3 regions of the Undibacterium sp. WLX3042 genome follow, and region 3 is predicted to be linked to each of the others. Evidence: predicted binding sites of a transcription regulator. Region 3 holds the regulator's gene; each other region holds the start of a gene.

Region 1 (10,749 bases), 1.7 Mb from region 3:
CCCCGATCAACTCGACAGCTTCCGCGACCTGAGCCCTCGTCGTGTAATCCAGGTATGAAGGTAATGCTATTGCGGCCAAAATACCGATAATTGCAACCACAATCATCAGTTCGATCAGGGTAAAACCTCTTTGAAACCGCTGTTTATACATGGCAATCTCTCGGCAAGAAACAACTCGAAAAAAAAGGTGCCGAAAACAGCACCTTTCATCAGACAGCAAAACACAAATTACTTACATGCTTGTGGCAACCACTTGATGTCAACAGTAGTACCAGCACCGGCACTTGTACAACTCCAAGTCTGACCACCATCCGTAGTTTTGAATTTAACCAGCTTGTCTTTAGCCTGACCGGATGACATTGTCGCAACAGTAGTACCTGTTGGGAATGTACCATCCACAGTCGCCGTCACAGCAGAATACTTACCTGTCAATGTTGCAACGATTTGCTTCGCTGTTGGATCTTTAGCAACCAACGAAGTAGGCCATTCATTATTTTCGTAACCGTAAGCAGACAAAGGTGACTTCAAACCACCGAGCAACTCAACCGCTTCAGAAACCTGAGCGCGTGTCGTGTAGTCATTGTATGCAGGCAACGCAACTGCAGCCAGAATACCGATAATCGCTACAACGATCATCAATTCAATCAAGGTAAAACCTTGTTGTACTTTTTTAACCAATTTCATAGATTTCATATAGTTCTCCTAATAACAATTTAAAAGAATGACCCTGTCCACCTTACAGCAAACTGTGTGCCAGCTATTTAACATTAAGTCACAAGAGCAAATTAGCGTTAATGTTGTTCATACACTTCAAAATAAGTGACGTTCTACGTTAATAAGTGACATTTTTTGTCAATCACTTACATTCAAAGTCGGAAATACTCTGTTTGTCGACTGTTAAACACTAAATTGCATGTGAGTACCACTAATATCAATCACATCACCATGCTGTAAGGTATGTGGCTGTTCTGACAGCAGTTGCCCGTTCACTTTCGGGAATTCTTTTCCTTCGACGTGGCGAACAATATATCTGTCCGTTTGCCTTGCAATTGCAATCACTTGCGTCCCAGGACTTCCCACGGTCGTCACCGCTTTTGTCAACACCAACTCCTTACCCGCATTAGCACCATTGATCACTTTTATTTTCGCCGGAGCCTGCTGCCCTGAAACCGCGGAAGAGACTGGCGTGACCTGAGCGCTCTTTTCTACCTGAAAGCGCAGTTTGTACTTGCCAATATCGATAACATCATCGTGCTGAAGTAGATGCTTCTTGACTGGCTGATTATTAACCAGAGTGCCATTGGTACTACCCAGGTCAAGAACAAAAGAACCATTCGGTGTAGTATCAATCGCTGCATGTTGACCACTGACTGTCAGGTGATCGATAACTATATCGTTCCCGACGCGTCGACCTATCGTAATACGGGATTTGTTTATACTGACTTCTTGCTGCACCAACCCATTAAAGGTGACGATGATCTTCGCCATACATCCTCTCACTTATTCAATTTTCCAAAGATTGCCGGAATAACAGCTTTTGAATCCAGGACGGACTATGTACCGCCTTTAACCTGAACAAAACAACCGATATGTTATCGAAACCACCCTCGATGTTTGCAGAATCAACCAATGCTCTGCAGCAGACAGATAAATCATCTGCATATCGCTGTAACATTGCGTGAATCTGGTGATCATCAAGCAAGTCTGTCAATCCGTCAGAGCAAAGCATATAAATATCAGAATCTTCTGACTGATGAACACTCAGGTCAATTTCGATGTTGTCCTGAATACCTACGGCTCGCGTAATCAAATTTTTGATTGATGAAAAACGTGCCTGGGCTTCTGTAATTAAGCCAGCATTGATCTGATCCTGAAGAACGGAGTGATCCTCCGTCATTCTTGTCAACACATGGTGACGATAACGATATGCCCTGGAATCGCCGACGTGTGCGAACAAAATCTTATCCTGAATGCAGCACGCTGCAACGACTGTTGTCCCCATACCAAAACATTCTGGATTTTCCCGTGAAGTCTGCACGACCTGGCGGTTTGCCAGAACAATAGCGTCTGACATCCAGCGCGATACATGAATTGACTGAAAACCCAACTTTGAATACCAGGCAGAATCCAGTTTTTCGCAGAGATAGTCAGCAACGACTTGCGTTGTCATAGCGCTGGCGACTTCTCCCGCCTGATACCCTCCCATACCGTCAGCAAGCACCGCGCAACCGTAATCCGCACAGACAACGATGGCGTCTTCGTTATGCTTCCGTACCCGTCCGACATCTGACAGGGCAGCAAATTCTAGTACATACTGATGTGGCATCGACAAATAGCACTCATTGATTGCTGACTCTGGCTGGAAACCAGAACGATTAGTTTATTTAATATTACCTATCACCGCGAAGCTTAACATTAAGGTATTGAGTTTGCACTGTCTGTACTCAAAAGCAAAGTATACGCGCGAAAAAAAACCGCGAAAATCGCGGTTTTTTTTGGGGATGAATAAAATCCGTTTTACAGCATCGCTTTCAACAAGCGCGCCATCTCAGATGGATTCTTCGTTGTCATAATACCGCAAGATTCCATGATATCCAATTTTGCTTGTGCTGTATCAGCACCGCCGGAAATCAAGGCACCAGCGTGACCCATACGCTTACCCGGAGGCGCGGTTACCCCCGCGATAAAGCCAACTACCGGCTTCTTCATATTGTCTTTAATCCAATATGCAGCATTCGCTTCGTCCGGACCACCGATTTCACCAATCATGATCACTGCATCTGTATCAGGATCATCATTGAACATCTTCATGATATCGATATGTTTCAGACCATTGATAGGATCGCCACCGATACCAACGGCGGAAGATTGACCCAAGCCCAGCGCTGTCAACTGACCGACCGCTTCATAAGTCAGTGTACCGGAGCGGGAAACCACGCCAATACGACCTTTACGGTGAATGTGGCCTGGCATAATACCGATTTTGATTTCGTCAGGTGTGATCAAGCCTGGGCAGTTAGGGCCAAGCAATTTTGTTTTGCTACCGGCTTTTGCCATGCGGTCTTTCAACATCATCATGTCGCGAACAGGAATACCTTCTGTGATACAGATCGCCAGATCGAGATCCGCTTCAACCGCTTCCCAGATCGCAGCCGCTGCACCAGCTGGCGGAACATAGATCACAGAAACGGTTGCGCCCGTTGCTGCTTTCGCTTCAGAGACATTTGCGTAAATTGGAATACCTTCGAAATCTTCACCAGCTTTTTTAGGATTTACACCTGCAACGAAGCAGTTTTTGCCATTCGCGTAATCGCGGCACATACGTGTATGAAACTGGCCAGTTTTACCAGTGATCCCTTGGGTAATAACTTTAGTGTCTTTATTAATCAGGATGGACATAGTGATTCCTTGCAATAATTAAGCGTGAGCTGCAGCAGCGGCAACAACCTTCTGTGCTGCTTCTTCCATCGTGTCAGCAGAAATGATAGGCAGACCTGAGTCAGCCAGCATTTTCTTGCCGATGTCTTCATTTGTACCCTTCATGCGTACGACCAGAGGTACTTGCAGGGAAACAGCTTTAGACGCAGTAATCACACCTTCTGCGATCACGTCGCAGCGCATAATACCGCCGAAGATATTAACCAGAATCGCTTTCAGACCAGGATTTTTCAACATGATCTTGAATGCTTCAGTGACTTTTTCTGCTGTTGCACCACCACCTACGTCAAGGAAGTTAGCTGGCTCACCACCGAACAGTTTGATCGTATCCATGGTTGCCATCGCCAGACCAGCACCGTTCACCAGACAACCGATGTTACCGTCGAGGGAGATATAGGCAAGGTCAAATTTGGACGCTTCGATTTCGGCCGGATCTTCTTCATCCAGATCGCGGTAAGCAACGATTTCTGGCTGACGGAACAAGGAGTTAGCGTCGAAGTTAAACTTAGCATCCAGCGCGATCACTTTACCGGAACCAGTCAGAATCAAAGGATTGATTTCCGCCAGAGAGCAATCTGTCTCCATGAAAGCTTTGTACAAGCCTTTTAACTGAACGCGGGCGTCTTCAATAGAGCCCTCAGGTACACCGATTTTACGGGAAATGTCGTCGGCTTCAGCGTCTTGCAGACCATTGGTCGGATCAATCGCGATGCTGTGAATCAGTTCTGGATGCTTCTCTGCAACCTCTTCAATATCCATACCGCCTTCGCTTGATGCCATCAGAACCACGCGCTGACTTACGCGATCAGTCACCATACTGACGTACAGTTCTTTTTTGATGTCAGCACCTTCTTCGATCAGCAAGCGACGAACTTTCTGGCCTTCAGGACCAGTCTGGTGAGTCACCAGCTGCATGCCCATGATCGCATCAGCGTATTCACGTACTTGCTCCAGAGATTTTGCGACTTTTACGCCACCACCTTTACCGCGGCCACCTGCGTGGATTTGTGCCTTGACTACCCAGACTGGCCCACCCAGAGTTTCAGCCGCTTTAACGGCTTCTTCAACGGACATGCATGGGATACCGCGTGGTACGGTCACTCCGAATTTGCGGAGGATTTCTTTACCCTGATACTCATGAATTTTCATACAACTTCCCTTCAGACACTGAGGTATAAATAATTAAAAAACAAACTAGCTGGGTGATTTTGCATTGGGCGCAGATTTTGCCCAACGCGGGTAATACTGAACAACAGCCGGGCCATCCAGACGCAAAGCATGGCATCGGTCAAGCTGGAATGGTTGTTGAGATTCAGTTGAGCTGCTGGCGCCATCACGGGTATCAATGACATCACCAGCAAAAGCCTGGATAGCAGCAGTTGGAAGAACAAAAGCAAGCTCTGTCAGATGAGAGCAACCGTTAACACCCGACATACGCTCTTTAACTCCCTGACGAAATTGTTTCATCAGATTGAGACCAATCAGCTTTTTATAATCAGCCTCTATCGCCTCGCAATATCCGGGATAAGGAACAGCCGCAGAACGAGCCAGCACATCAACGATATTTAACTGTAAGTCGATAGTCACTCGCAAATGGAGATCATGCAAAGCCATCCCCTCTGGCCTGATGCCAGAAGCGAGCGTAATATCACGGGTTTTATGATCCGTAATGTGCGCGTCGAGATCCCACAATCCATCGTTCCTGGCGAACGCAGATATGGAAATCGCACGTGTATGCTTCAACGTACGGTGTATTTCAGGATTGGATGAGGGCATCATGCCTTGTTAGCGGCTTACTTTATAAAAAGCCACAATTGCGTGTCGCTACCGCAGCTTCTACGGTAGCAGCCGCTCCTGCGGCGCTGCAAAAAACCTGCGGATTCTAGCACAGCTAATTAGCCAACTCATATTCCGGCTCATTTTTTTTTGCGCGTTGAAAACAAAGATTTACCTTACTAATCATTATCTGGGCGTTCCGCCTTCATAGCGATTTGAACTGATCTGCCGGAAAAACCTCTCTGTTGCAAAAACCTGCTTTGCTTGACACGCTCATTCTGATCTGCAGGCGGACGGGGAAATTTTCGATGCAACACCTCGATGGCCCGACTCACTTCAGACTCAGCTAATTCGGACTTAATTCGGGACATTTCAAGCGCATTAACGTTGTGACTTTGCAACTCAGCCAAAATACGATGATTACCAAAGCGACCTGAACGCCGGTTAATCAACGAATCAGAGAATCGTTCTGCCGAAAGAAAGTTATTGACTTCCAGCCAATCGAGAATTGCATCGACGTCATCCCCATCTTCCGCGTAAGAAGATAATTTTCTGAATAATTCGACACGGCTGTGTTCACGCATGGATAAATACCTGAGTGCCCGCCCTTTAAGACTTAATTTCTGCATCATTATTTACACAAAACAAAAGCCGATAATCCTTGAAGAAAGAATTATCGGCTGATTGTTATGTCCTTAAAATAACCTGAACGTATCCTTAGCTCGCGTCCGCATTAATCGCTGGCAATAAAGGGACGCCGAGATGTTCACGCACCTTGTTTTCAATTTCATGCGCAAGATCCGGACGCTCTTTCAGGAAATTACGCGCATTATCTTTACCCTGACCAATACGTTCGCCATTGTAGCTGTACCACGCGCCAGCTTTTTCAATAATTTTAGCGTCCGCGCCCAAATCAAGAATCTCCCCTTCTCGGGAAGTTCCTTCGCCATACAAGATATCAAAATGTGCTTCTTTGAATGGAGGCGCAACTTTATTTTTGACGACTTTGACCTTTGTTTCGTTACCAATGACTTCATCGCCGGCTTTAATGGAGCCTGTGCGGCGTATATCCAGACGCACTGACGCGTAAAATTTCAATGCATTACCACCGGTCGTTGTCTCAGGGCTACCGAACATCACACCAATCTTCATACGAATCTGGTTAATGAAAATGACCAGCGTATTTGTCCGCTTAATACTGCCAGTCAGCTTACGCAAAGCCTGAGACATCAGACGGGCCTGCAAGCCAGGTAAAGAATCGCCCATGTCGCCCTCAATTTCAGCACGCGGCGTCAAGGCAGCAACCGAGTCAATAACCACCAGGTCAACACTACCCGAACGCACTAATGCATCTGTAATTTCCAATGCTTGCTCACCAGTATCGGGCTGAGAAATCAGCAGATCATTGACGTTCACGCCCAGCTTTTGGGCGTAACCGACATCTAAAGCGTGCTCAGCATCGATAAATGCGCAAGTACCACCAATTTTTTGCATCTCAGCTATCGCCTGCAGAGTCAGCGTGGTTTTACCTGAAGATTCAGGACCATAAATTTCAACCACACGTCCCCGTGGTAAGCCGCCAACACCTAAGGCAATATCCAGACCGAGTGAGCCAGTGGACACAACCTGCACCTCTTCCACCGCAGCACCATCGGCCATGCGCATGACCGATCCTTTACCAAATTGCTTCTCGATTTGCGCCAATGCTGCCGCGAGCGCCTTGCTCTTTTCTGAGCTGTTGTCAGGTTTCTTATCGTCCATAGAATCTTTCATTCAATAAGCAACGGGTGGAAAAATAAATAGTCACTATCAGTAACTACGTTTAACAGTACTGTATAAAAAAACAGTGATTTATGCAAGCACGATTTTTATTTTTTGCGCATATTATTAACAGCATGCTCAATGTCCGTCGAAATTATCGAAATTCACTTAACTCTGAATTTTGTTTAGCTAACTCTGAACTTTTAAGGTCACTGGAAACCGCACCCGATTACGGGAATCAAAGAGGCGTATTTTCCAGCTACCAGAAAATTCAAAGTTAACTGATTCATTTGTTCAGAATTCATTATTCATCCCAAATATAAATCGCTGATTTTCATAAACATGTAATTCAGCTTTAATTGAATATCGACACTAAAACCCGAAGGTACCATTTGCATCAATGTGACTTAGGACGATAGTAATAGCGCACTCCCGACGACATAAAAAAAGGAGGCAAAGCTAACGCTGTTACCCCCTTGGATACCGCCAATGCAAAAATCAGTTATTTCGCAAATTTCTGCGCAAGCTGGTTTATTTTTTCGGCTCTCTTCTGCAGTTTTTCGGCTTCCTCTGCCGCCGCCTGCTGCTGACGTTTGAGTTTTGCCTCCGCCTGCGAACGCTCAGCGTTTTTCTTAGCACGTTCTTTCAGCATTTCTTCTGCATGCGCTTTATGCATTTCTTCCAAAGGCTCTGCAGGATTGCCATCGAGATCAAAGCGGGTTGTCGCTTTGATGGTCTTTTGCAGGTAACGCGTTGATTTCGTATGATAAGCAAGTACCATCCGTAAAACTTTACGGGGAGTTTCGGGCAATCTGGCAAGGATTTGCTTATCTATGCCTATCGCAAGCGGCTCATTATTGAGAAACACCGGGAATGTCTCTTTTAAGGTGCTCAACAGGGCTTGCGCTTCAGAAACGGGAATAGACTTGCTTTTGGTATTCATGAATTTAGGAAACTTAATTTCAAAGGGGCAAAGCATAACATAGCAGCCAGACAGATACCCTCAAATACTCAGCCGATCATCACGGCAAACGCTGTCATTTGAGTTATGGCTCAATGCTATACGCAGTCTGAAAAAGGGGGAAAGTATATGAAGCTGTACAAAAATCAAATTATTGATGCGTATGTGCCTGCAGATATTCAAGAAACGAAGTCGCAACAGGCGATAGCCTTTTCCCTTTCAGGTAAACAATATACCAGCTGGAATGTACCGGAAAACTACTGACATCCAGCACTGTAAGCGATTGATCAACTAAATGTTCACCCAGGGCGTGTGTGGATAAAATCGCCAGCCCCATTTCTCCCGCCACTGCTTGCTTGATCGCCTCATTACTTCCTAATTCAAGTCGAACGACCGGCGTAAATCCCTGCGCGGCAAAATGTTGATCACAAGCGAGCCTCGTCCCTGATCCGCTCTCACGCAGAATAAATCGTTCTTTGCTTAGTTTTTCCAGAGGGATCCGTTTCCGGTTGACCAGAGGATGCGACAAAGGCGCAATCACAACAAGGGGATTGGGCAAAAAGACCTGCTGCACAACATCGATATCTTTCGGTGGGGCAGACATGATGTAGATGTCGTCGCTGTTATCGCGTAATCGTTGCAAAACACCATCGCGGTTCTGCACTTCCAGTGCAATATCGATTTCAGGAAAGTCACGACAAAATTTTCCTAATAACCGGGGAATAAAATATTTTGCAGTACTCACCACAGCCACCCGCAAACGACCTCGCTGATATCCTTTCAGACTATCGATACGCTGGCCGAAAGAAGCCCATTCATCCGCTACCGCCCGCGCAGTTTTTGCCAGTTCTTCCCCAGCCTGGGTGAGGAAAATTTTTTTACCAATGACTTCATATAACGGTAAGCCAATTTCGTCGGTCAGCTCGCGCATCTGCATCGATACCGTCGGCTGCGTCACATGAAAGTTGCGCGCAACCGCGCTGATACTCAACTGCTCTGCGAGTTCGGCAAACAAGCGTAATTGGCGAAAAGTCACATTCATAGATTATTACTGATGATTATTAACATAAAAATTGATTTTACCTGATGATTTAGTCTGGGTAGTATGACGCCAGAATTTTTAGGGGAAATTTATGTCCAGTTTGCGCGATCCAGCTATTTTATTTTTCATCTTCGGCATCTTTGCCGGTCTTATCAAATCTAATCTGACTATTCCTACACACATCTCCCGATTTTTATCGCTGTACCTGTTAATGGCACTGGGTTTAAAAGGCGGCTTTGCACTGAATCATTCCGGATTAAATTTACAAATCATCAGTAGTCTGGGATGCGCTGTTTTTCTGGCACTGCTGACCCCGGCTCTAGGATATTTTTTCCTGAAACGGCTAGTTCCTAAACTCGACGCTACCGCCATCGCCGCCACATACGGATCCGTCAGCGCAGTGACTTTCATTACGGCCGTACAGTATCTGGAAAGCAGGCATCTTGAATATGGCGGCCACATGGCGGCGGCGATGGCCTTAATGGAATCACCGGCAATTATTTTTGCTGTGATTCTGTCAAATACGATCAGGCAGAGGCAAACCGCAAATCAGACAGGAGCGCTATCGTCCATTAAAAGCGTTTTACATGAATCTCTGACGGATGGCGCGCAACTATTGCTGTTAGGCGCAATGCTGGTGGGTATCATCTCCGGCGATGCCGGTAAGACTGCAATGCAGCCATTTTCCGGTGACTTATTTAAAGGCATGCTTGCATTTTTTCTGCTGGATATGGGGCTGATGACTGCAAAAAGCTTCGGTAACCTCAAAGGCAATTCGCCATTGGTTATCAGCTACGCGGTACTCGCCCCGATTTGTCATGCCACTATTGCTTTAATTCTCTGTATGCTGCTGCATATTCCATCTGGTGACGCAGGCTTGTTGATGGTACTGGCTGCAAGTGCCTCGTACATCGCGGTTCCGGCTGTGCTGCGTTACGCAATTCCAGAGGCATCACCTTCGCTCTATCTTGGCATGTCTCTTGGTATCACTTTTCCGCTGAATATCTTGCTTGGCATTCCAACTTATATGAGCGCGGCAAGATTTGTTCTCGGTTAAAGAACAAACAACGGAAAGAATATTTCGGACAACAGAAGTCAATACATATCGGGCAATGAGCGCGCCTTTCTTAGACTAATGCTGCAGGAACCTATCACATTCAGTGCCGGTTTTGAGAGGTCGCACGCAAATTCAAACAGTTTAGAAATTTATTGCGCCATTAAATCTACACAGACCTGAATTGCGCTAAAGTTGAGCTAATATTAATTGCTGGAAATCGCATTGCGGACAATGGATAAAGTCAGCTATACAGATTGCGTTTATCTGTTTCCCAGCAGAGTCAACTTGGTTTGGAATATTCATTATGCGTATTTTATTGGCAGAAGACGACAGCGTTCTGGCGGATGGGCTGACCCGCTCGCTGCGGCAATCAGGATATGCGACCGACTGCGTCAGTAACGGGCAAGAAGCAGATTCAGCATTATCCACTCAGGACTTCGATTTATTGATTCTGGATCTCGGCCTGCCCAAAATGAGCGGACTGGAAGTGCTGCGCCGTTTGCGCGCCCGCAACTCACATCTGCCTGTACTGATCCTGACTGCAGCCGACTCGGTAGAACAGCGTGTGAAAGGTCTGGATTTAGGTGCTGATGATTACATGGCAAAACCATTCGCTTTGTCCGAACTCGAAGCGCGTGTCAGAGCCCTGACGCGCCGCGGAGCAGGTGGTGGCCCCACCGTGATCAAACACGGGCCGCTCAGTTACGATCAGGT
Region 2 (10,749 bases), 1.1 Mb from region 3:
ATGCGCGTGCGCATATCAATTTCGGTAAGTTCGGAATGAAGCTGCTGGACCTGAGTATCGCCAAACTGGAAAAAATCTGATTTTTTAATCAGATCTGCCACACTGTACCGGCGATGCCGCTCAGTGCTGTTTCAGTATTGTTGGATATACGCCGGTAACAGCATTCACGATGTCCGCGATGCTGGTGAGTTGATCTATTGAAGGGAAAAGGACACAGAATGACAACGGATATGTTGATTCAGTATGTAGCGGCGGCGATCTTCGGCATCGCTGTGCTGCATACTTTTTCCACCAAATTTTTTATTTCGCTGGCACACAAAAGTCAGCATCATGCTGGTCTCTGGCATTTGCTGGGGGAAGTCGAGGTCGTCTTCGGCTTCTGGGCTTTTGTGCTGGTTGCCGTGATGGCTTTACTGATGAATCAGAAAGAGGCGATTCATTATCTTGAAGCGCAGAATTTTACTGAGCCTTTATTCGTCTTTGTCATTCTGGTGGTGGCTGGCACCCGCCCAGTATTGTGGGCAGTGCAGGCTTTTGTCTCCCGTATTGCGCGTCTGCTGCCGTTCAATACGCAGCTGGCTTCGTATTTTCTGTGTCTGTCATTGGTACCATTGTTTGGTTCATTTATCACTGAGCCTGCGGCCATGACACTGGCAGCGCTGATGTTGCGGGATCGTTTTTATTCGCAAGCGATTTCCGAGCGCATGAAATACATGACGCTGGGCGTTTTATTCGTCAACATTTCTATCGGTGGCGTACTCACTTCGTTTGCGGCACCGCCGGTGCTGATGGTTGCGGAGAAATGGGGCTGGAACAGTGCGTTCATGATGCAGATGTTTGGTTGGAAGGCCGCAGGTGCCGTCGTATTAAATGCCTTGTTGCTGAGCCTGTTCTTCCGTAAAGAACTGACGTCACTGAAAGCGCCGGAGCCGACGACAGCGGATGCGCCTGTGCCTTTTTATGTCGTGGCAATTCATTTTACTTTTCTCGCGGCCACGGTCTGGTTTGCACATTATCCTGTCGTATTTCTGGGGCTGTTTTTATTTTTCCTTGGATTTACTGAGGCGTACAAACAGTATCAGGACAGGCTGATGTTGAGAGAAGGCTTGCTGGTCGCATTTTTTCTGGCGGGCCTAGTGGTTCTGGGCGGTAAGCAGGAATGGTGGCTGCAACCTTTGCTGGCCGGTATGGATAATGCCGTCCTGTTTTTCGGTGCGGTTGCATTAACGGCGGTGACCGATAATGCCGCGCTGACTTATCTGGGGTCGCTGGTCGTTGGTTTGCCTGATGCGGCGAAATATGCGCTGGTGTCCGGTGCTGTCACGGGTGGTGGTTTGACGGTGATTGCCAATGCGCCGAATCCTGCCGGGTTTGCGATATTAAAAGATACGTTTAATGAAAAAGCGATCAGCCCGCTGGGTCTGATCGCCGCCGCCGCGCTGCCGACGGTGATCGCCACGCTGTTTTTACATTTTCTGTAAGCCCGTCGTATTGTCATCAGGGTAGCAAAAATACCTTGCTCTGACAGCGCCCGAAGCTACCTTCGTGGGAGGGGCTGTCGCGCCGCAGATTGGTAGCGCTTGGTCAGATATAGTAAGCCGTTGATGTCATGACTTTGGCCATCAGTTTCATCGCTATTCTGACGGGCTGTGGTGTTTCACTGGCACCCAGTTCCTGTGCAGCGGCACCGTGCGCGACTTCGTCAACGCGCATTTGCTCGACGATCGCACGTGACCTTGCGTCATGTGCAGGCAAGGAATTCAGATGCCCCGCCAGATGGGCTTCAACCTGCCGCTCGGTTTCGACGACAAATCCAAGGCTTGCTGCATCGCCGCATTTTGCCGCGATGATTCCGCATGTGTAAGCACCGGCATACCAGAGCGGGTTCATGAAACTGGTATGCGAGTTCAGTTCTTTCAAGCGAGTGGCAGTCCAGGCAAGATGATCTTCTTCTTCTATGCAGGAATGCTGAAGCTGACGGGTCACTTCTTCTTTATGTGAAAACGCACTTTGAGCGTCATACAGCGCCTGAGCACAGATTTCGCCGACGTGATTGACCCGCATCAGACCGGCACTGTGCTTTCTTTCCTGCTCGCTCAACTTGTCTTCATTGGTGATGGCAGCAGCGGGATAAGGACGAGAGCTTCTTGCCTGGGCAGAAACGGTGCGCAGCGCGCGATCAAAGCTCAGGACGATACGATCTATATTTGGCAGAGACATGGTTACGATGCTTTAAGAAGTAGGTCTCTATTGTAAAACATCAGACCGGAGGACTGGTTTTAAGCTGGCGCAAGGCAAATGCAGATTGCGTATGCATCAAAACCTGACAATTCTCATCAGAATTACAACTGTTGTCGCCGCGCCACATTTAATTTGCTTAAACACGATCGTTCGCAAATTCTCTTTGCCCAAATTCGCTTAGTTTGGTTCAATGGAACCTAGATTGTTTATCAATCAGTTCGGAAGAACCAGCAATACCCAAAAAAGCAGCCTAATTAAGAGCTGCAGACATCACGTCAAATTAATCATAAAATCTGGAGACAATTTCAATGAAAAAATCACTCATCGCTTTTGCTGTACTGGGCGCGTTCGCATCTGCAGCATCCGCACAATCCAATGTGACCGTCTACGGTATCGTCGATGCTGCTGTTATGTACACCAATAATCAAGCGGGTGGCACCAATAAAGCCGTGATGGAAGCTGGTCAGCTGGCAATATCCCGCTGGGGTATTAAAGGCAGCGAAGATCTGGGCGGCGGTCTGAAAGCTAACTTTAATCTGGAAGGCACCCTGGCGAATGATACAGGCGCAGCAGGTGCCGGTTTTGGCGGCAGCAACCTGACACAGAATTTCAGCCAGGCCGGTAACAACTCTTCCTTGTTTGACCGCCTTTCCTGGGTTGGTCTGTCAGGCTCTTTCGGTGCTGTGACTCTGGGTCGTAACAACATTCTGGGTGTGGATTCCGTTGGTCTGGCCGATCCTATGAGCCTCGCACATGCAGGTACAAACCCTAACGTTATGCTGGTTGGTCTGTACTCCGGTGCATTCTTCGGTGGTTTCGGTACGAATCAGGGCGGTCCTGGTCTGCGTCAGAATAACTCTGTGAAATACGTTTCTCCTTTCATTTCCGGTTTTGCCGGTGCAGCGATGTACGGCTTTGGTGAAAAAGCAGGCGAAATGTCTTCCAGTTCTTATGCTGGTCTGGCAGGTATCTTCACAGATGGCACGAATGGTGCCGCATTGTCTTTCGCAAAACTGAAAGATCCTACTGGAAATGTTTCTCTGAATGGTTGGGCTGGCGGTATCAAATACAAAGTTGTGCCATCGACTATGTTGCGCTTTACTTATGGCCACAATACGATTGAAGGTAACCTGGGTGCTCCGTTAAGCGTATTAAGTCCAAACAATAATCGTAAAATCACCGTTATCGGTTTGGGTGCTGACTACGCTGTTTCAGATCAGTTGACCCTGACTGGCGCTTACTACAACACCAAGCGCAGCGGCGATTTCGATGGCAAGGCTGATCAGTACATCGGTATGGCTAAGTATGCATTCAGCAAACGTACAACGGCTTACGCATCTCTGACTTATGCTAAAGCAGGTTCTTCAGCTTTGAAAGATACAACGCTGGCGCTGGGCATCATCGGTACTGACGGCGTTCAAAGCAGCGCAACTCGTGCAGCATTTGGTGTCATGCACGCATTCTGATTTGCGGTAACTCAGCTAGTATGATTAAAAAGCCAGCGAACAGCTGGCTTTTTTTATGACACAAACAAAATCACTCCTGAAACTGTATTCATGCCGTTGCCTGTTTCCGTTTAATCGGACTGCGCTGATTTTTTTTATCCGGAACGGCGTTGCTGGTCTGTCATGGTCTGTTGTGGAATTGAGACATCAATTTCGCTTATTTACCATCGAACGTCGATTTAACTTGGCTGTTCTCCTTCATATTTGGTCAAATACGACTGTTGATATTAGCAGTTCACATAATTTTGACGTTTCATTTTTAGTGTCACTTGTTCGCAAGTTGAAATGAATGATCGAAACTCAACGTAATTGTTTTAAATCCTTTGGAGAAATAAAAATGAAAAAATCACTTATCGCATTGGCAGTACTGGCTGCAGTTGCAGGTTCTGCTCAGGCACAATCTTCCGTTACCGTCTACGGTGTACTGGATATGGCTCTTCAAAATGAAAGCAATGGTGCTTTTTCTAAAGGCAAAGGTTCCATTACATCCTTGGACAGCGGTGTTCAATCCGGTTCCCGTCTGGGCTTCAAAGGTAGTGAAGATCTGGGCAACGGTTTGAAAGCAAACTTCAAACTGGAAATGGGTATTCAAGCTGATACAGGCGCATCTGCTCAAGGTGGTCTGGCATTCGGCCGTGCAGCATGGGTTGGCTTGTCTGGTGATTTCGGTGCGATCCAGCTGGGTCGTCAAAACAAACCAATGTTTGATGCGGTAGATTCTATCGATCCATTCGGTACAGGTATCATCGGTGGCAGCGCAACAGACAGCACAAGTGCAACTGGTCTGGGTAATCTGTTCTTCGCAACAAATCCACGTTCTAACAACACAGCGAACTACACCACGAATAATCTGAGTGGTTTCACTGGTTCTCTGGCATACACATTCGGCGAACAAGCTGGTGACATCGGTAAGGGCCGTGGTATCGGTGTTTCCGGTTCTTATGCAGCAGGCCCGTTGCTGGCAACAGTTGCTTACCACACTGAAGATGTGGCAGCATCTACTAAACCAACGAACGCTGTAAAACACATTTTTGCTGGCGCGACTTATGATTTCTCTGTTGTTAAAGCAGCGCTTGCTTACGGTAAAGTAAAATCGGATGATGATTCTGTTGCCTACAAACTGTGGAACCTGGGTGCAACAATTCCAGTAAGTGCAGCTGGTTCTGTTATTGCTGGCGTTACACGTGTTACCAGCGATGTTGTCAGCTCAGATCGCAACAGTACACAACTGGCTCTGGGTTATACACACTCTTTGTCTAAGCGTACTAATATTTACACATCATTCTCTCGCGTTGCTAATGATGCAAAAGTAAATGCTGGCGGTCTGGCAGATGGTTTGGGTCGTACAGAGCGTATGGTTAACCTGGGTATCCGTCACGCATTCTAATCTTCGGCAAGTGTGAACTTGCTGTTGTGGAAAATAAAAAAGCACCTTCGGGTGCTTTTTTATTTTCTGTATCAAACGCACTGAATCATGCAAGCGCGTGACGCCGGATAATGGAGGCGTGGTTTATCCGCAGCGACCGAATACCTGCCTGAGTCAGGCATTGTTTCATTCGACGACGTGCGTTATTTCTAGCGCGGGGCTTCTTACAAATGGTTTTACTTAACGGGAGCAGGCTGATCAGGTATAGCCTGCGTCTTATTCTCCATCTGGAGGCATCAGATTAAAATGTTCATAAGCCAGTGAGGTAGCGATTCTTCCGCGCGGAGTGCGTTGCAGATAACCTTGCTGTATCAGATAGGGTTCCAGTACATCTTCAATGGTGTCGCGCTCCTCACCGATGGCTGCTGCTACATTGTCGAGCCCGACCGGGCCACCGCCGAATTTAAACAGGATGGCTTCCAGGAGTTTTCTGTCCATCAGATCGAAACCTACCGTATCCACATCCAGCATTTTCAGTGCGGCATCGGCAATATCTTTGGTGATCTCGCCATTGCCTTTTACCTCGGCATAGTCGCGCACTCGCCGCAGTAATCGATTTGCAATACGTGGCGTGCCACGTGCACGATTAGCGATTTCTCTCGCTCCAGCTTCGTGTATCGGTGCATTCAGAAGGGATGCCGAACGCGTGACGATGCGCGCCAGTTGTTCTGGGGTATAAAATTCGAGGCGGGCGACAATACCGAAGCGATCACGCAAAGGATTGGTCAGCATGCCAGCCCTTGTGGTTGCTCCGACCAGCGTGAATGGTTGCAGATCGAGTTTCACTGAGCGGGCTGCCGGGCCTTCGCCTATCATGATGTCGATCTGATAGTCTTCCAGTGCAGGATATAAAATCTCTTCAACGACGGGAGATAAACGGTGAATTTCATCGATAAACAGCACATCGTTTGCCTCCAGGTTCGTCAGTAGCGCTGCCAGATCGCCTGCACGCTCCAGAACCGGCCCCGAAGTCTGACGCAGATTCACTCCCATCTCTCTGGCGATAATGTGTGCCAGTGTAGTTTTACCCAAGCCGGGAGGCCCGAACAGCAGGGTGTGATCCAGTGCTTCACCGCGCTGGCGCGCAGCAGTAATAAAAATTTCCAGCTGGTCGCGGATTTTTTCCTGGCCTACATATTCATCGAGTTGTTTCGGCCTTAATGCGCGTTCAATCGCCTCTTCACTGGCGGACACCGGCGTCGCCGCAATGATGCGTTGCTCACTGAAATTGATAGAGAGATTATCTGTCTGTATGCTCATGATGTAATTTTTCAGCCTTTAGACAGGGATTTCAGGGCCAGCTTGATACCCTCCGATACACCTGACTCTTTTGGCACAGATTTCATCGCCAGCATGGCTTCTTTATCGGAATAACCCAGTGCTAACAAGGCATTCAGAATGTCGGCACTATGATCACCTGCCGCAGCCGCCGTACTGGACGTAAATAAATCGGCGCCGAGTTTTCCTTTGAGTTCCAGCAGTAGTCTTTCTGCCGTTTTTTTGCCTATGCCCGGAATGCGGGTCAAGCGGCCGACTTCCTGCATCGTAATCGCTTGCGACAGATCTGCCACAGACATACCTGAGAGGATAGACAGTGCTGTACGTGCGCCGACGCCGCTGATTTTTACCAGTTGGCGAAAGGTTGCACGTTCTTCTGCCGAGCCAAAACCAAACAGTACATGCGCATCTTCGCGTATAGCCAGATGGGTCAGCAAAACCACTTTTTCACCTAAAGGAGGCAGGTTATAAAACGTGCTCATAGGAACATCGACTTCGTAGCCGACACCCTGACAATCGATCAGTAACTGTGGGGGATTTTTCTCTAGCAGAGTGCCTGCGATGCGACCTATCATGAGACTGCTTTCATACTGTATGAATAAGCAGTGATAGTAAACGATTCTCTCCGGCTTGACGAGAGGATGTCAGCGAAATTCTGCTGCTCAGGATTGCTGTTGCTTTCCTGTTTGTCTGCATGAAGGCGCAACAGGCACAGAAACAGATGCCGCAGATTTTATATGGGTTTCGGGGGGAGAGGCTTTGCAAAGGCGCATCAATGTTAAGTCGTGTTCGGCGGTGTATTTCTGATACCTGTTCAGCCTATCAACCTGCCCGCTTTCACGCGCAAACCTTTTTTTGCCAGTTCTGGAGCGATTGCACTTAGTGTTGCCAGTGCTTCACCGCTGTGGGCATGGCAAATCGCTACGCCTAGCGCATCCGCTGCATCCGGGCTGGGTGTGCCGGATAACATTAACAAACGTTGCACCATATCCTGCACTTGCTCTTTACTGGCGCGTCCCTGGCCGACAATGCCTTGCTTGACTTGCAGCGCGGTGTATTCAGCGACCGTCAGATCGGCGGCGACCAAAGCGCAGATGGCGGCACCACGTGCCTGTCCTAGCAATAAGGTGGATTGGGGATTGACGTTGACGAAGACTTTCTCTATCGCCGCACAATCCGGTTGATAAGTGCGGACAATTTCGGCAACACCGGAAAGGATGGTTTTCAGCCGCTCAGGTAATGAACCTTCGACCGTTTTGATGGTGCCAGACGCCACGTAAGTGAGCTTCTGTCCCTGCTTATGAATAACCCCGAATCCAGTAGTCCGTAATCCGGGGTCGATACCTAAAATCTTCATGTATGCCTTGCCCCGCAAAAGAGCAAGGCGAATGATTAATGACGGAAGTGACGTGTGCCAGTATAGACCATCACCACCCCGCGTTCATCTGCCGCATCAATAACTTCCTGATCGCGCATGGAGCCACCTGGATGAATCACGCAAGTCGCTCCGGCATCAACCACTACATCCAGACCGTCACGGAACGGGAAAAATGCGTCGGATGCAACCGCGGAACCAGCCAGAGACAGCCCTGCGTTTTGTGCTTTGATCGAGGCGATACGCGCAGAATCAATACGGCTCATCTGACCTGCACCGACACCCAGTGTCATGCCGTTGCCACAGAAGACGATCGCATTCGATTTCACGTATTTCGCGACACGCCATGCAAACATCATGTCTGCCATTTGTTGTGGTGTTGGCTGCAGTTTTGAGACAACGCGTAATTCTTCCTGCAAAACGTTTTTCGCATCAGGCGCTTGTACCAGCAAGCCACCACCAACACGTTTGACGTCGTATTGATTGACTTCGTTGCCCAAGGAAATTTCCAACAAACGTACGTTTTGTTTTGCTGCAAAAATGGCTTTAGCTTCTGCGGTGAAAGATGGTGCGATCAACACTTCAACGAATTGTTTAGCGACGATTTCTGCTGCTTTGCCATCGAGTTCACGGTTGAATGCAATGATGCCACCGAAGGCGGATGTCGGATCCGTTTGCAATGCTTTGCTGTATGCCTCAAATGGTGTCGGGGCTACCGCTACGCCGCAAGGATTCGCATGCTTAACGATGACGCAAGCGGATTCTTGGAACGACTTAACGCATTCCCATGCAGCATCTGAGTCAGCGATATTGTTGTAAGACAGTTCTTTGCCTTGCAATTGTTTGTAGTTGGCGAGTGCGCCATCCACTGTTTTCAAATCACGATAGAAAGCCGCGGACTGATGTGGGTTTTCGCCGTAACGCATTTCCTGCACTTTGTCGAAATGCAGATTCAGTGTTTGCGGATATGCACTGCGGGTTGTGTGTGCTTTATCTTCACCGAGGCTGGTCAGATAGTTAGTGATAGCACCGTCATATTGTGCGGTATGCGCAAAGACTTTTTTTGCCAGCGTGAACTTGGTGTCATAGCTGACGACATTGTTATTCGCCTTCATTTCAGCGAGAACCACGGCGTAATCGCTGGGGTCAACAATCACGGTCACGTCTTTATGATTTTTTGCCGATGAGCGCAACATGGTCGGACCGCCGATATCGATGTTCTCAATCGCATCTTCGAGCGAACATTCTGCTTTGACAACCGTTTGCTGGAACGGATACAGATTCACGACGACCATGTCTATCGTCGGAATGCTGTGCTGCTCAAGTGCTGCTACATGTTCAGGAAAATCGCGGCGTGCCAGAATGCCGCCGTGTACCTTAGGGTGCAGTGTTTTCACACGTCCGTCGAGCATTTCCGGAAAGCCTGTATAGTCCGCCACTTCGGTTACAGCGAGGCCATTATCGGCCAATAATTTAGCGGTACCGCCAGTGGAGAGCAACTTGACACCGAGTGCAGACAATTCACGTGCAAATTCGAGCACACCAGTCTTGTCGGAGACGGAGATAAGAGCTTGTTTGATCATGATGATGATAAATGAGTAAGGAAATCGGTGTCAGGCGCTGGCGGCAAATAATTACAGCAAACCGTGCTGCTGCAATTTCTTGCGCAAGGTATTGCGGTTAATGCCGAGCATGTCTGCTGCCTGTGATTGGTTGCTGGAGGCGCGTGTCATCACCATTTCCAGCATAGGTTTTTCTACTGCCAATACAACCATGTCATAAATATTGGAGGCGGGTTGTTCGCCCAGATCGCGGAAATATTTTTCCAGATTTTTATGGACGGCGTCCTGAATGCTATCTTTGCTCATGCTGTTTTTGTCACTGTTCGGTTATGCCGGTCGGCGCTTATATTTAAATGCTCTAGGCGCTGATGTTATGCGGTCGCGTTACAAATATCGTTTGTTTTACGCCGCTAGTTTTTCTTCAAAGGGGCGGTATTGTAACCGTTCCCCCGCCATGCGATCAAAAAATTGACTGACTGCATCAAGTTGTTCTTCGCATGAAGTGAGTAAATTCATTTGTTGCCGGAATTCTTCACCGTTGACGAGGTCCTGAACATACCAGCCTATGTGCTTGCGCGCAGTCCTGACGCCAAGATACTCACCGTAAAACTCATAATGTGCCTTCAGGTGGTTATCCATCAGGTACCGTACTTCGCTGATCAACGGCGGTGGTAAGTGTTCGCCAGTTGCAAGGTAATGTTCGATTTCACGAAAGATCCAGGGCCGCCCTTGTGCTGCACGCCCTATCATGATCGCATCCGCACCTGTGACCTCTAATACGTATTTAGCTTTCTCCGGTGTTGTGATGTCGCCATTCGCAACTACTGGAATCTTCACCGCCGCTTTAACGGCAGCAATGGTGTCGTATTCGGCATCCCCTTTGTAGCCGTCAGCCCTTGTGCGACCATGCAAGGTCAGCATTTGTATGCCAGCAGATTCCGCCATGCGGGCGATGGTCAGCGCATTTTTATTTGCTCTGTCCCAGCCCGTGCGGAATTTCAGTGTGACAGGTACATCAACCGCCCCGACCACAGCATCGAGAATTTCGCCGACAAGAGCTTCGTGTTGCAGCAGAGCTGAGCCACACCAGGCATTACATACTTTCTTGACCGGACAACCCATATTGATGTCGATAATCTGAGCGCCTTTATCCACATTGTATTTTGCGCAATCCGCAAGCATTTGCGGATCAGCACCGGCTATCTGTACCGCCTTGGGTTCCATCTCTCCGACATGGTTAGTGCGCCGGGTCGATTTTTCGGTTTCCCATAATTTCGGATTCGATGCCGCCATTTCCGAAACGGCATAACCTGCACCAAGTTCTTTGCATAACTGACGGAAAGGTCTGTCGGTGACACCAGC
Region 3 (10,749 bases):
AGGCTCCTACCACCCCGGCTGCTCCAGCGACGCCGGCAGCCCCGGCCGCTCCGGGAATACCGCCGACACCCGGCATAATGGAAAAAACGGGCCCGGCAACAGAGGACATCCATATCAAGCTTCCTCCTGATGTCGCCAAAGAAATCAGTGAAGATATCAACAATGCTGTTGCTGATGCAGCCGATGAGGAGGTGCGCAGCTACAAAAAAACATCGTCGAAGTGGTTTGTTAATTTTGTTCTGCTACTGGTATTCGGGCTGTTCGGTATGAAAATACTGATGGGCGGCAAAGTCAGAGCTGAAGAAAAAGCAGAAGAAGCCGGTCTCGCAGCAGAAAGAGAATCCTTACTGCGACAGGTCAGTGAAGCCAAGATGCAGATGATGCAAGCGCAGGTCGAACCACATTTCCTGTTCAACACACTAGCATCTGTCGAGCACCTGATCGAAACTGATCCGCCTCGTGCCGCCGCGATGCAACGGAGCCTGATCAGCTATCTGCGTGCGGTCTTGCCACAAATGCGGGAGAATGCATCGACGACCAATCTGGGACGTGAAGCTGACATGATCAAAGCCTATCTCGACCTGCTGAAAATGCGGATGGAGGAAAGACTCAATGTTGACTTCGTTATGCCAGAAGGCTTACGCAGTGCATCTTTCCCACCGATGATGTTGCAATCTCTGGTCGAAAATGCGATTAAACACGGTCTCGAATGTAAAGCCGAAGGTGGCACGATTAAATTCAGAGCGGAAGTTGCGCATAATAAGCTGCGCGTCTCCGTCACCGATGATGGCCTGGGATTTGGTGCAATGCCAAGTAATGGGACCGGGCTGGGCCTGCAAAATATTCGTGAACGCCTGAAACTCATTTACAAAGAAAAAGGGCAAATGATCATCACGCCGAATCAACCCAGCGGTGTTTGCGTTACCATAGAAATTCCTTATGAATTAGCCAATTAATAATTATGATGCCAACCGCAATCCTTGCCGATGATGAGAGACTGATGCGAGAGCAGCTTCGGTCACGTCTTGAACAAGTATGGCCAGAACTTCAAATTCTGGATGAAGCAAAAAATGGAGAAGAAGCCATACAACTGGTTGAAAAGCACAAACCGGATCTGATTTTCCTCGACATACGGATGCCGATTAAAACAGGACTTGAGGCAGCACAGGAGATCGGTAACAAAGCTCATATCGTATTCATTACCGCCTATGATCAGTATGCAATTCAGGCGTTTGATCACGGCGCTGTTGATTATGTGCTGAAGCCTGCAGATGTCGAGCGACTCAGTAAAACCGTGGAACGCCTGAAATCCCGCTTAAAGAAACACGATCAGCCAGCAGACATGAGCAATATGCTGTCACAGCTGGCGAAACAGATGGGGATGTCGAAACCTAGCTATCTGCAATGGATACAAGCCTCAATCGGACAGGAACTGCGCCTGATTCCGGTTGAGGAAATACTGTTTTTTCAGTCTGATGAAAAATACACCCGGGTTCAGACTGCGAACTATGAGGCACTGATACGCAAACCTGTAAGAGACCTGTCCGAAGAATTGGACCCGGCTTTATTCTGGCAAATTCACCGCTCAACGCTGGTCAATGCTAAAGCAATTTCGGGCGTTGTACGGGACTTGCGCGGCAGGCATCTGGTACAGGTCAAAGGGTTGACGGAAAAACTGGAAGTCAGCAGAAGCTTCGTCCATTTATTTAAACAGATGTAGTGAGAAATGCCCCAGATCAGTTGTGCTATGAATAAAAAAGCGCCCACATCAATGGGCGCTTTTTTCTCAGTTAATACGTTGTCCGTTATAAAATTTTCGTTCCCGCCCACCATGCAATCGAAGCAACGAACGCAGACGCCGGAATCGTTAATATCCAGGCCCAGACGATGTTACCGGCAACACCCCAGCGCACCGCTGACATTTTTTGCGCAGATCCAACACCGACAATTGCGCCGGTAATCGTATGCGTCGTCGAGACAGGGATACCCAGTGCTGTCGCGATAAACAGGGTGATCGCACCACCTGTCTCGGCACAAAAACCACCAACCGGTTTGAGCTTGGTAATTTTCTGTCCCATCGTTTTCACAATACGCCAGCCACCAAACAAAGTCCCCAGACCGATCGCGGTATAGCAGGACAAAATTACCCACCAGGGCGGCATCGCATCCTGCGTACTCGAGTAACCGCCGGCAATCAGCAACATCCAGATGATACCCATGGTCTTCTGTGCGTCGTTACCGCCATGACCCAAGCTGTACATAGATGCAGAGACCAGTTGCAGACGACGGAACCATTTATCGACTTTCATCGGCGTTGAACGGACAAATAACCACGACACCAGCAGCATCATCAGAGAACCAAGAATAAATCCCAGTAACGGAGAAACTATGATAAACGCGATCGTTTTAATCAAGCCGGCAGAGACCAGCGCTGTCGTGCCCGACTTTGCGACTGCAGCTCCCACAAGGCCGCCGATCAGCGCATGCGATGACGAGGATGGAATACCAAAATACCAGGTCACCAGATTCCAGAATACTGCGCCGACCAGTGCTCCGAAAATAACATAATGATCAATTGCCCACGGTTGTATCGTGCCCTTACCTATCGTTGCCGCGACCGTCAGCGGAAACACCGTCACCGCGAGAACATTAAAAAACGCGGCCATTGCCACCGCTTGCTGAGGTTTCAATACCCCGGTAGAAACAACGGTTGCAATCGCATTGGCTGCGTCATGAAAGCCGTTCATAAAATCAAATAGCAGTGCCAGCACAACCAGAGCTGCGACGACATAAATGCTGATTTGTAAAGTCTGCATGAAATTTACTCTACTTTATACAGCTCCCGATTCATCGGGAGCCAGGTTATTCATTTGCGAGAGAGTGACATAGACAGACCCGGCTCAGAGTACTGGCAGGGTCAATATCTGCTGTTAAGCGTTTTCAACGATGATGCCTTCGATAATATTCGCGACATCTTCACAACGATCGGTAACAGTTTCCAGAATTTCGTAAATTGCTTTCAATTTAATCAGATTACGCACGTCCGGCTCGTCGCGGAACAGCTTAGACATTGCAGCGCGCATCACGTGATCAGCATCAGACTCCAGACGATCGATTTCTTCACAGATAGTCAGAATCTCGCGTGAGTTATTCATGTTATGCAACAACGCAACTGCAGCTTTAACCTTCTCAGCACAAGCCAGGCACAACTCAGCAAGACGCTTTGCTTCCGGAGTGATTTCACGGATATCGTAGAGCGAGATCGTCTGCGCAGCATCTTCCTGCAGATCAAGAATGTCATCCATGCGCGTAATCAGTTTATGGATATCGTCGCGGTCAAGCGGCGTGATAAATGTTTTATGCAGCAACTCTATGGTGTTGTGTGTCACTGTATCTGCTTGCTTTTCAACGCTCTCGATTGCATGTACCCTGCTTTCCAGATCATCAAAATTAGTCATCAAAGCAAGCATTTCTTTAGATCCTTTGACACACAGATCTGCATGCTGATTGAATAATTCAAAGAATTTGCCTTCCGTAGGCATCAGGCGTCCAAACATTTTTTTCTCACTGAAATTTGAAACAAATTGGAATATATTTATCAGGATACAAGCGGATTGCACCTGCAAAACTGAAACGACATTTGGTGAATTTCACTCACCGGGTAAAAATGATTCTGTATTACTCACTATCGCCATACACTGACAACGAGCCGACATAATTATCAAACTTAGTATATTCACCGAGGAAAGTCAGCCGGACACTGCCAATCGGACCGTTACGCTGCTTACCGATAATAATTTCGGCAGTGCCTTTATCGGGAGAGTCAGGGTTGTAAACCTGATCCCGGTAAATAAACATAATCACGTCAGCATCCTGCTCAATCGCGCCTGATTCACGCAAGTCTGACATCACAGGACGCTTATTCGGGCGCTGCTCCAGTGAGCGGTTTAACTGAGAAAGAGCGATCACCGGGCAATTCAACTCTTTAGCGAGACCTTTCAGATTTCGTGAAATTTCAGAAATTTCGGTTGCCCGGTTTTCACCTGCGGAATTGGCTGACATCAGTTGCAGGTAATCGACAATGATCAGACCAAGCTTGCCGCACTGGCGGGCCAAGCGACGCGAACGTGCACGTAATTCGATAGAGCTCAGCGCAGGCGTTTCATCGATGTACAGCTGGGCATCATTCATTTTTTGAATGGCATGCGTCAGCCTTGGCCAATCTTCGTCACTCAGTTTACCTACACGCAAACGGCTCTGATCCAGTCGCCCCACAGAACCGAGCATACGCATCGCTAACTGCGCGCCGCCCATCTCCATGGAGAACACCGCGACCGGCAAGCCACTGTCGATTGCGACGTTCTCGCCGATATTGAGTGAGAACGCCGTTTTACCCATGGATGGGCGCCCTGCAACAATAATCAGATCTCCGGGTTGCAAGCCTGAAGTCATCTTATCCAGATCGACGAATCCGGTAGGAACACCGGTAATATCATTCTGGTTATCACGGTTGTACAACTCATCAATACGCTCCACAACCTGTGTCAACAAAGGTTGAATCGCCTGAAAACCTTGGGCACCGCGTGCACCTTCTTCAGCGATCGCAAAGATTTTCGATTCAGCCTCATCCAGCATTTGCTTGACTTCCTTACCCTGAGGATTGAAAGCATTACCAGCAATTTCATCTGAAACAGTAATCAATTTGCGTAACACTCCGCGATCACGTACGATTTCTGCGTAACGGCGGATATTTGCTGCCGACGGCGTGTTTTGCGCCAGCGCATTCAGATAGGTAAGGCCGCCCGCCTCTTCTGCCTTGCCCATACCATTCAGCGCTTCGTAGACAGTAATCACGTCAGCCGGCCTCGAAGAATTAATCAGTTTGACAATGCACTGAAAAATAATTCTGTGATCATAGCGATAGAAATCCTCTTCACCGATAAAGTCTGCAATACGATCCCATGCAGCGTTATCAAGTAAAAGACCACCGAGAACAGACTGCTCTGCCTCAATGGAATGGGGGGGGACGCGGATTGCATCAAGTTGTGGATCAGTAGCGGCTTTCATGGCGCGCATTATACCTGCTAAATAGAATTACAAATAAAGACCGTCAATGACAAAGTACGGTGTGTACAACAAAATAAAAATACAAAATTATTTATATAATTTACGCTCAAAATAAAAAAAGCCGGGGAAACCCCGGCTTTTAAAATTTTTAGCTGACAGCTGATTAAGCGTGCTCGCCAACAACGGAAACGTTCACGTTAACAACAACGTCAGTGTGCAGAGCAACAGAAACAGCATGATCACCTGTTGTTTTCAATGGACCTTGTGGCATACGCACTTGAGCTTTTTCTACAGTGAAACCGGCTTTAGTCAGCGCTTCAGCGATGTCAAAATTAGTCACGGAGCCGAACAAACGACCATCAACACCAGATTTTTGAGAAATCTGGACTGTAGAGCCTTCCAGTTTCTCTCCTTGCGCCTGAGCTGCCGCCAGTTTCGCTGCAGCTGCTTTTTCCAGTTCTGCGCGCTTCGCTTCAAATTCAGCGATTGCAGTTGCAGTCGCACGACGAGCCATGCGCTGTGGAATCAAAAAGTTACGTGCATAACCATCTTTAACACGAACTACATCACCAAGATTGCCGAGATTAACGACTTTATCCATCAGAATAACTTGCATATTTTTCTCCTAATACCTGTCGTCAATTACGCTGTGTGCAGATCAGTGTATGGCAGCAACGCTAAGTAGCGTGCGCGCTTGATCGCTGTATCAACTTGACGTTGGTACAGTGCTTTAGTACCTGTCAGACGTGCTGGCATAATTTTGCCGTTTTCTTGCACGAAATCTTTCAGTGTGTCGATATCTTTGTAATCAACTTTTTCTACATGTGCTGCTGTGAAGCGGCAGAATTTTTTACGCTTGAACAAAGGGTTTTGTTGTTGACGCTTTTGCTTCAATTTGCTTTTATCAAATTTTTTACCGAATGCCATTTTTGGCTCCTAATCTAGTAAATGTGCCTGTATTTCACTGATATGAAATACCAGACTTTTGCTGTTGCGATTTTTGCGTGCTAAAAAACCTGTGAATGCAATCTCAACATCTAAAGGCAACTCATTGAATGTTCCTGAAATGTCACCGGCAGCCTGTGCCGGAATTTCAAATTCAACCAATCGCCCTGTTCCGGCTTCCACCTGCTGAGAACTGTGCATCAGTATCGCAGACGCTATCGGTATCCCAGCCGGCGTGTACCGTATCACTGATTTCTCTAAGATACGTGCCTTCACTGTCAGTTGATTCACTGTTTTTTATACGACCTTTTTCAAATCAAATGAATTAAGCAGCTGGTGCTTCGACGCGTTGCGCTTTAGCTGCGTCTTCTTTTTGAACAGCTTTCATCATTGGAGATGGTGCTGTTTCAGCTTTTTTCATTTTGACTGTCAGGTGACGCAGAACGGCATCATTGAATTTGAATGCTGTTTCCAGCTCAAGCAATGTTTCTGCATCGCACTCAATGTTCATGCAAACATAATGTGCTTTAGCCAGTTTTTGAATCATGTAAGCCAATTGACGGCGGCCCCAGTCTTCAACACGGTGAACCTGACCACCGCGTGCAACAACGCTAGCTTTGTAACGTTCGATCATCGCAGGAACTTGCTCGCTTTGATCGGGATGTACAATAAATACGATTTCATAATGACGCATATATTCTCCTTGTGGACAATAAAAATAGCCTGCCTCGGCGTCAAGACGAGTGCAGGAAGAGGAAAGCCGACGATGATAGCGCACTTTTTCGTTTTATTCAATCAATTCGGCGCATGGGAACTTTGGCGGCGCAAGATTACATATAATCATAAAATTTTCTTGCACTTCGCATCTTACTGTATAAAAATACAGACTGTTCTTATATACAGCGTAATGACTTACGTTTACACAAAATGCTTAAGCTGACAGCCCGACAAGAGCAGATCCTGAATTTAATCAAAGATGCCATTCAAAATACAGGCTTTCCACCAACACGCGCTGAAATAGCCTCAGAACTAGGCTTTCGATCAACGAACGCTGCCGAGGAGCATCTGCAAGCACTTGCGAGAAAAGGCGTCATCGAAATAGCTCCAGGAACATCACGCGGCATACGCCTGCTGGAATCAGAGTTATCGAGCCACATTACAGGTCAGCAAACCGCTTCAATGCAAGCCGCACTGCACCAAATCAGCCTGCCACTGGTTGGTCGCGTCGCCGCCGGATCTCCAATACTCGCCTCCGAACACATCGAAACCAGTTACCAGGTCGATCCTGCACTGTTCTCGGCAAAGCCGGATTTCCTACTGAAAGTCCGCGGCATGTCTATGCGGGATGCGGGGATTCTTGATGGCGATCTTTTGGCGGTAAAGAAGACTGACGTCGCGCGAAACGGACAAGTCGTTGTCGCAAGAATTGGTGATGACGTCACAGTTAAGCGCTACAAAAAAACCGGGAATTCGGTTGAATTAATTCCCGAAAATCCTGACTATTCAACAATCAGAGTCAGTGAAAACGAAGAGAATTTCTCATTGGAAGGGCTGGCTGTCGGACTCATGCGGAACTGGGTCTGAAACACAGCGAGATTTAATAAAAAAAAGCGCCCGGAAATTCGGGCGCTTTTTTATTGAGGAAAATATTAATGTTTCATCACTGCAAGATCAGCCTGAGGCTCAGCTGATCCTGCTGCAACGGGAATCTCCGCATCCACCAGAGGTTCAGGCTGTCGTTCTAAAGCAACTTCTAACACTTTATCTATCCAACGCACGGGGATAATTTCCAGTTTGTTTTTAACATTATCCGGAATCTCAGCAAGATCTTTTGCATTTTCTTCTGGAATTAAAACTGTTTTAATCCCACCGCGATGTGCAGCCAGCAATTTCTCTTTCAGACCACCGATCGGCAGAACCTCACCACGCAACGTAATCTCGCCAGTCATTGCAACATCCGCTCTTACCGGGATTCCGGTAAACACAGAAACCAGCGCTGTTGTCATCGCAATACCAGCCGAAGGACCATCCTTTGGCGTTGCCCCTTCAGGCACGTGAATGTGAATATCACTCTTCTCAAAAACGTCCGCCTTGATGCCCAAACGCTGAGCACGGCTGCGCACCACCGTGCGTGCAGCTTCGATCGACTCCTTCATGACGTCACCAAGCGTACCGGTACGTATGACACCACCTTTACCAGGCATCGACACCGCCTCAATCGTCAGAAGATCGCCACCGACTTCCGTCCATGCCAGACCGACAACCTGACCGATTTGGTTATCTTTTACCGCAACACCGAAATCGTAACGGCGAACCCCCAGGTATTTATCCAGATTTTTAGAGGTAATAGTCGCCTTTTTCTCGCTCTTCTTCAGCAACAGCATTTTGACTACTTTACGGCAAATTTTGGAAATTTCACGCTCCAGAGAACGAACGCCAGCCTCCCTCGTGTAGTAACGAATAATGTCTCTGATTGCACTTTCTGCGACTGCGATTTCCGCCTCTTTCAGCCCATTATTTTTAATCTGCTTTGGCAGCAAATAACGTTGAGCAATACTGGTTTTTTCGTCTTCGGTGTAACCGGAAAGGCGGATCACCTCCATCCTATCCAGCAAAGCCGGAGGAATGTTGTAAGAGTTCGACGTCGCCACAAACATCACATCAGACAGATCGAAATCAACCTCGATGTAATGATCTGAGAAAGTATGATTTTGCTCGGGATCCAGCACCTCCAGCAATGCTGAAGAAGGATCACCGCGGAAATCCGCCCCCATTTTATCGACTTCATCTAACAAAAACAGAGGATTACGAACACCAACCTTGGCGAGACTCTGCAAAATTTTGCCCGGCATCGAGCCGATATAAGTACGCCGATGCCCACGGATTTCAGCCTCATCACGCACGCCACCGAGCGCCATTCGGACAAACTTGCGATTTGTTGCGCGGGCAATCGACTGACCAAGTGAGGTTTTACCAACTCCCGGAGGTCCGACCAGACACAGAATCGGAGCTTTTAACTTATCCACGCGCTGCTGCACAGCAAGATATTCAAGAATACGCTCTTTAACTTTCTCTAAACCGTAATGCTCATCTTCCAGCACTTTCTCAGCATTCGTCAGATCATTATTTACTTTGGATTTTTTCTTCCAAGGCAAACCAACAATAGTATCAATATAATTTCTGACAACTGTGGCCTCAGCTGACATCGGCGACATCATTTTGAGTTTTTTGAGCTCATTGAGTGCCTTATCGCGGGCTTCTTTCGGCATTTTGGCAGCGATGATTTTCTTTTCAAGCTCATCGATATCCGCCCCCTCTTCTCCTTCGCCAAGCTCTTTTTGAATCGCTTTTACTTGCTCGTTCAGATAATACTCGCGCTGAGATTTTTCCATCTGACGCTTGACGCGACCACGGATACGTTTTTCCACTTGCAGGATATCCAGTTCACCCTCGAGCTGACCGAGCAGATGCTCCAGTCGTTTGGCAACGCTGAAGATTTCCAGAATAACTTGCTTTTGCTCCAGCTTCAGCGGCAAGTGTGCCGCAATCGTATCTGCGAGACGGCCTGCATCATCGATGCCAGAGAGTGATGCAAGAATTTCAGGGGGAATCTTTTTATTCAGTTTTACATACTGATCAAATTGCTGGACAATTGCACGTCGCATCGCCTCAACCTCGGAATCATCTTCCTCAACTGCAGCGACCGGAGTCACTTCTGCACTGAAGTGAGATTCAGAATCGTGAATCTGATGTATGCGGGCGCGCTGAGCGCCCTCAACCAATACTTTTACTGTGCCATCAGGCAACTTCAACATTTGCAAAATATTGGCTATACAACCAATTTCATAAATATCGTCAGCCGAAGGCTCGTCCTTCGCAGCGGCTTTTTGAGCAGCAAGCATAATGCTTTTACCCTGCTCCATTGCAGCCTCCAAAGCCTTAATGGACTTTGGGCGCCCCACAAACAGTGGAATAACCATATGGGGAAATACAACCACGTCACGTAATGGCAGCAGCGGCAGTTGAATTTGCTCGGTAATTGAAGTAGTTGTCATGGCGCACCTTTCATAAATACTAGTTGGTAATGTTGGCGCACAAGGCTAAAACACAAGCCCATTATCAGAAAAAACAATAAAAAAGCTACGCAGAGAGCTCCTCCGGGTAGCTTTACGGCTGAAGCCATGTTTTTCCTACTTCATTCTACTTCGATTAAAAAAAATACGGTGAATAACCATAAAAAAAAGGGGATATCTCCCCTTTTTTTGCAAAAACTCAAGCTCCGGACACTTTGGCTTGCTCGTGATAAATAAGCAAAGGCTTAGCACCGTTAGTGATAGTCCCCTCATCAATCACCACTTTTTCAACATTTTGATGGCTAGGCAGATCGTACATAATATCCAACAATGCATGCTCCAGTATCGATCTCAAACCACGCGCACCAGTTTTACGGGCAATCGCTTTTTTTGCAATTGCCTGCAAAGCAGCCGGGCGTATTTCAAGCTCAGTGCCTTCCATTTCCAGCAGTTTTGCATATTGCTTAATCAGCGCATTTTTAGGCTCGACCAGAATCTGAATCAACGCCTCTTCATCGAGTTCATTCAGCGTTGCAATAACAGGCAAACGACCAACCAATTCAGGAATCAAACCGAACTTAATCAAATCTTGCGGCTCCGCATCCTGCATCATCTGACTTGCGCTCTTTTCGGTCTGACTTTTAACGCTGGCTGAAAAACCAAT

What was found. Region 3 encodes LexA, which represses DNA repair genes until DNA is damaged. Its sites were predicted from a motif close to ACTGTATNNNNATACAGT; they were not measured.
Region 1: the regulator LexA is predicted to act here: its motif matches at 7,045-7,062, upstream of recA (recombinase RecA).
Region 2: the regulator LexA is predicted to act here: its motif matches at 7,040-7,057, upstream of ruvA (Holliday junction branch migration protein RuvA).

The regions. Positions count from the first base shown of each region.
Region 1 covers NZ_CP186698.1:38,148-48,896, forward strand. The annotation lists gene ACPAOP_RS00180 (pilin) at 1-151, opposite strand, end outside; gene ACPAOP_RS00185 (pilin) at 229-693, opposite strand; gene ACPAOP_RS00190 (FHA domain-containing protein) at 898-1,488, opposite strand; gene ACPAOP_RS00195 (Stp1/IreP family PP2C-type Ser/Thr phosphatase) at 1,505-2,326, opposite strand; gene sucD (succinate--CoA ligase subunit alpha) at 2,518-3,399, opposite strand; gene sucC (ADP-forming succinate--CoA ligase subunit beta) at 3,418-4,587, opposite strand; gene ACPAOP_RS00210 (DUF2889 domain-containing protein) at 4,633-5,217, opposite strand; gene recX (recombination regulator RecX) at 5,394-5,846, opposite strand; gene recA (recombinase RecA) at 5,932-6,975, opposite strand; gene ACPAOP_RS00225 (ProQ/FINO family protein) at 7,478-7,918, opposite strand; gene ACPAOP_RS00230 (LysR family transcriptional regulator) at 8,088-8,978, opposite strand; gene ACPAOP_RS00235 (sodium-dependent bicarbonate transport family permease) at 9,070-10,035, shown strand; gene ACPAOP_RS00240 (response regulator) at 10,340-10,749, shown strand, end outside.
Region 2 covers NZ_CP186698.1:1,028,854-1,039,602, reverse strand. The annotation lists gene ACPAOP_RS04725 (UvrD-helicase domain-containing protein) at 1-80, shown strand, start outside; gene ACPAOP_RS04720 (putative Na+/H+ antiporter) at 219-1,481, shown strand; gene coq7 (2-polyprenyl-3-methyl-6-methoxy-1,4-benzoquinone monooxygenase) at 1,585-2,214, opposite strand; gene ACPAOP_RS04710 (porin) at 2,550-3,707, shown strand; gene ACPAOP_RS04705 (porin) at 4,084-5,133, shown strand; gene ruvB (Holliday junction branch migration DNA helicase RuvB) at 5,389-6,432, opposite strand; gene ruvA (Holliday junction branch migration protein RuvA) at 6,444-7,025, opposite strand; gene ruvC (crossover junction endodeoxyribonuclease RuvC) at 7,265-7,807, opposite strand; gene purH (bifunctional phosphoribosylaminoimidazolecarboxamide formyltransferase/IMP cyclohydrolase) at 7,843-9,408, opposite strand; gene ACPAOP_RS04680 (helix-turn-helix domain-containing protein) at 9,460-9,693, opposite strand; gene dusB (tRNA dihydrouridine synthase DusB) at 9,790-10,749, opposite strand, start outside.
Region 3 covers NZ_CP186698.1:2,177,907-2,188,655, forward strand. The annotation lists gene ACPAOP_RS09910 (sensor histidine kinase) at 1-956, shown strand, start outside; gene ACPAOP_RS09915 (LytR/AlgR family response regulator transcription factor) at 965-1,720, shown strand; gene ACPAOP_RS09920 (inorganic phosphate transporter) at 1,806-2,816, opposite strand; gene ACPAOP_RS09925 (DUF47 domain-containing protein) at 2,931-3,557, opposite strand; gene ACPAOP_RS09930 (replicative DNA helicase) at 3,679-5,067, opposite strand; gene rplI (50S ribosomal protein L9) at 5,231-5,683, opposite strand; gene rpsR (30S ribosomal protein S18) at 5,710-5,994, opposite strand; gene priB (primosomal replication protein N) at 6,004-6,303, opposite strand; gene rpsF (30S ribosomal protein S6) at 6,338-6,706, opposite strand; gene lexA (transcriptional repressor LexA) at 6,940-7,596, shown strand; gene lon (endopeptidase La) at 7,662-10,067, opposite strand; gene clpX (ATP-dependent Clp protease ATP-binding subunit ClpX) at 10,285-10,749, opposite strand, start outside.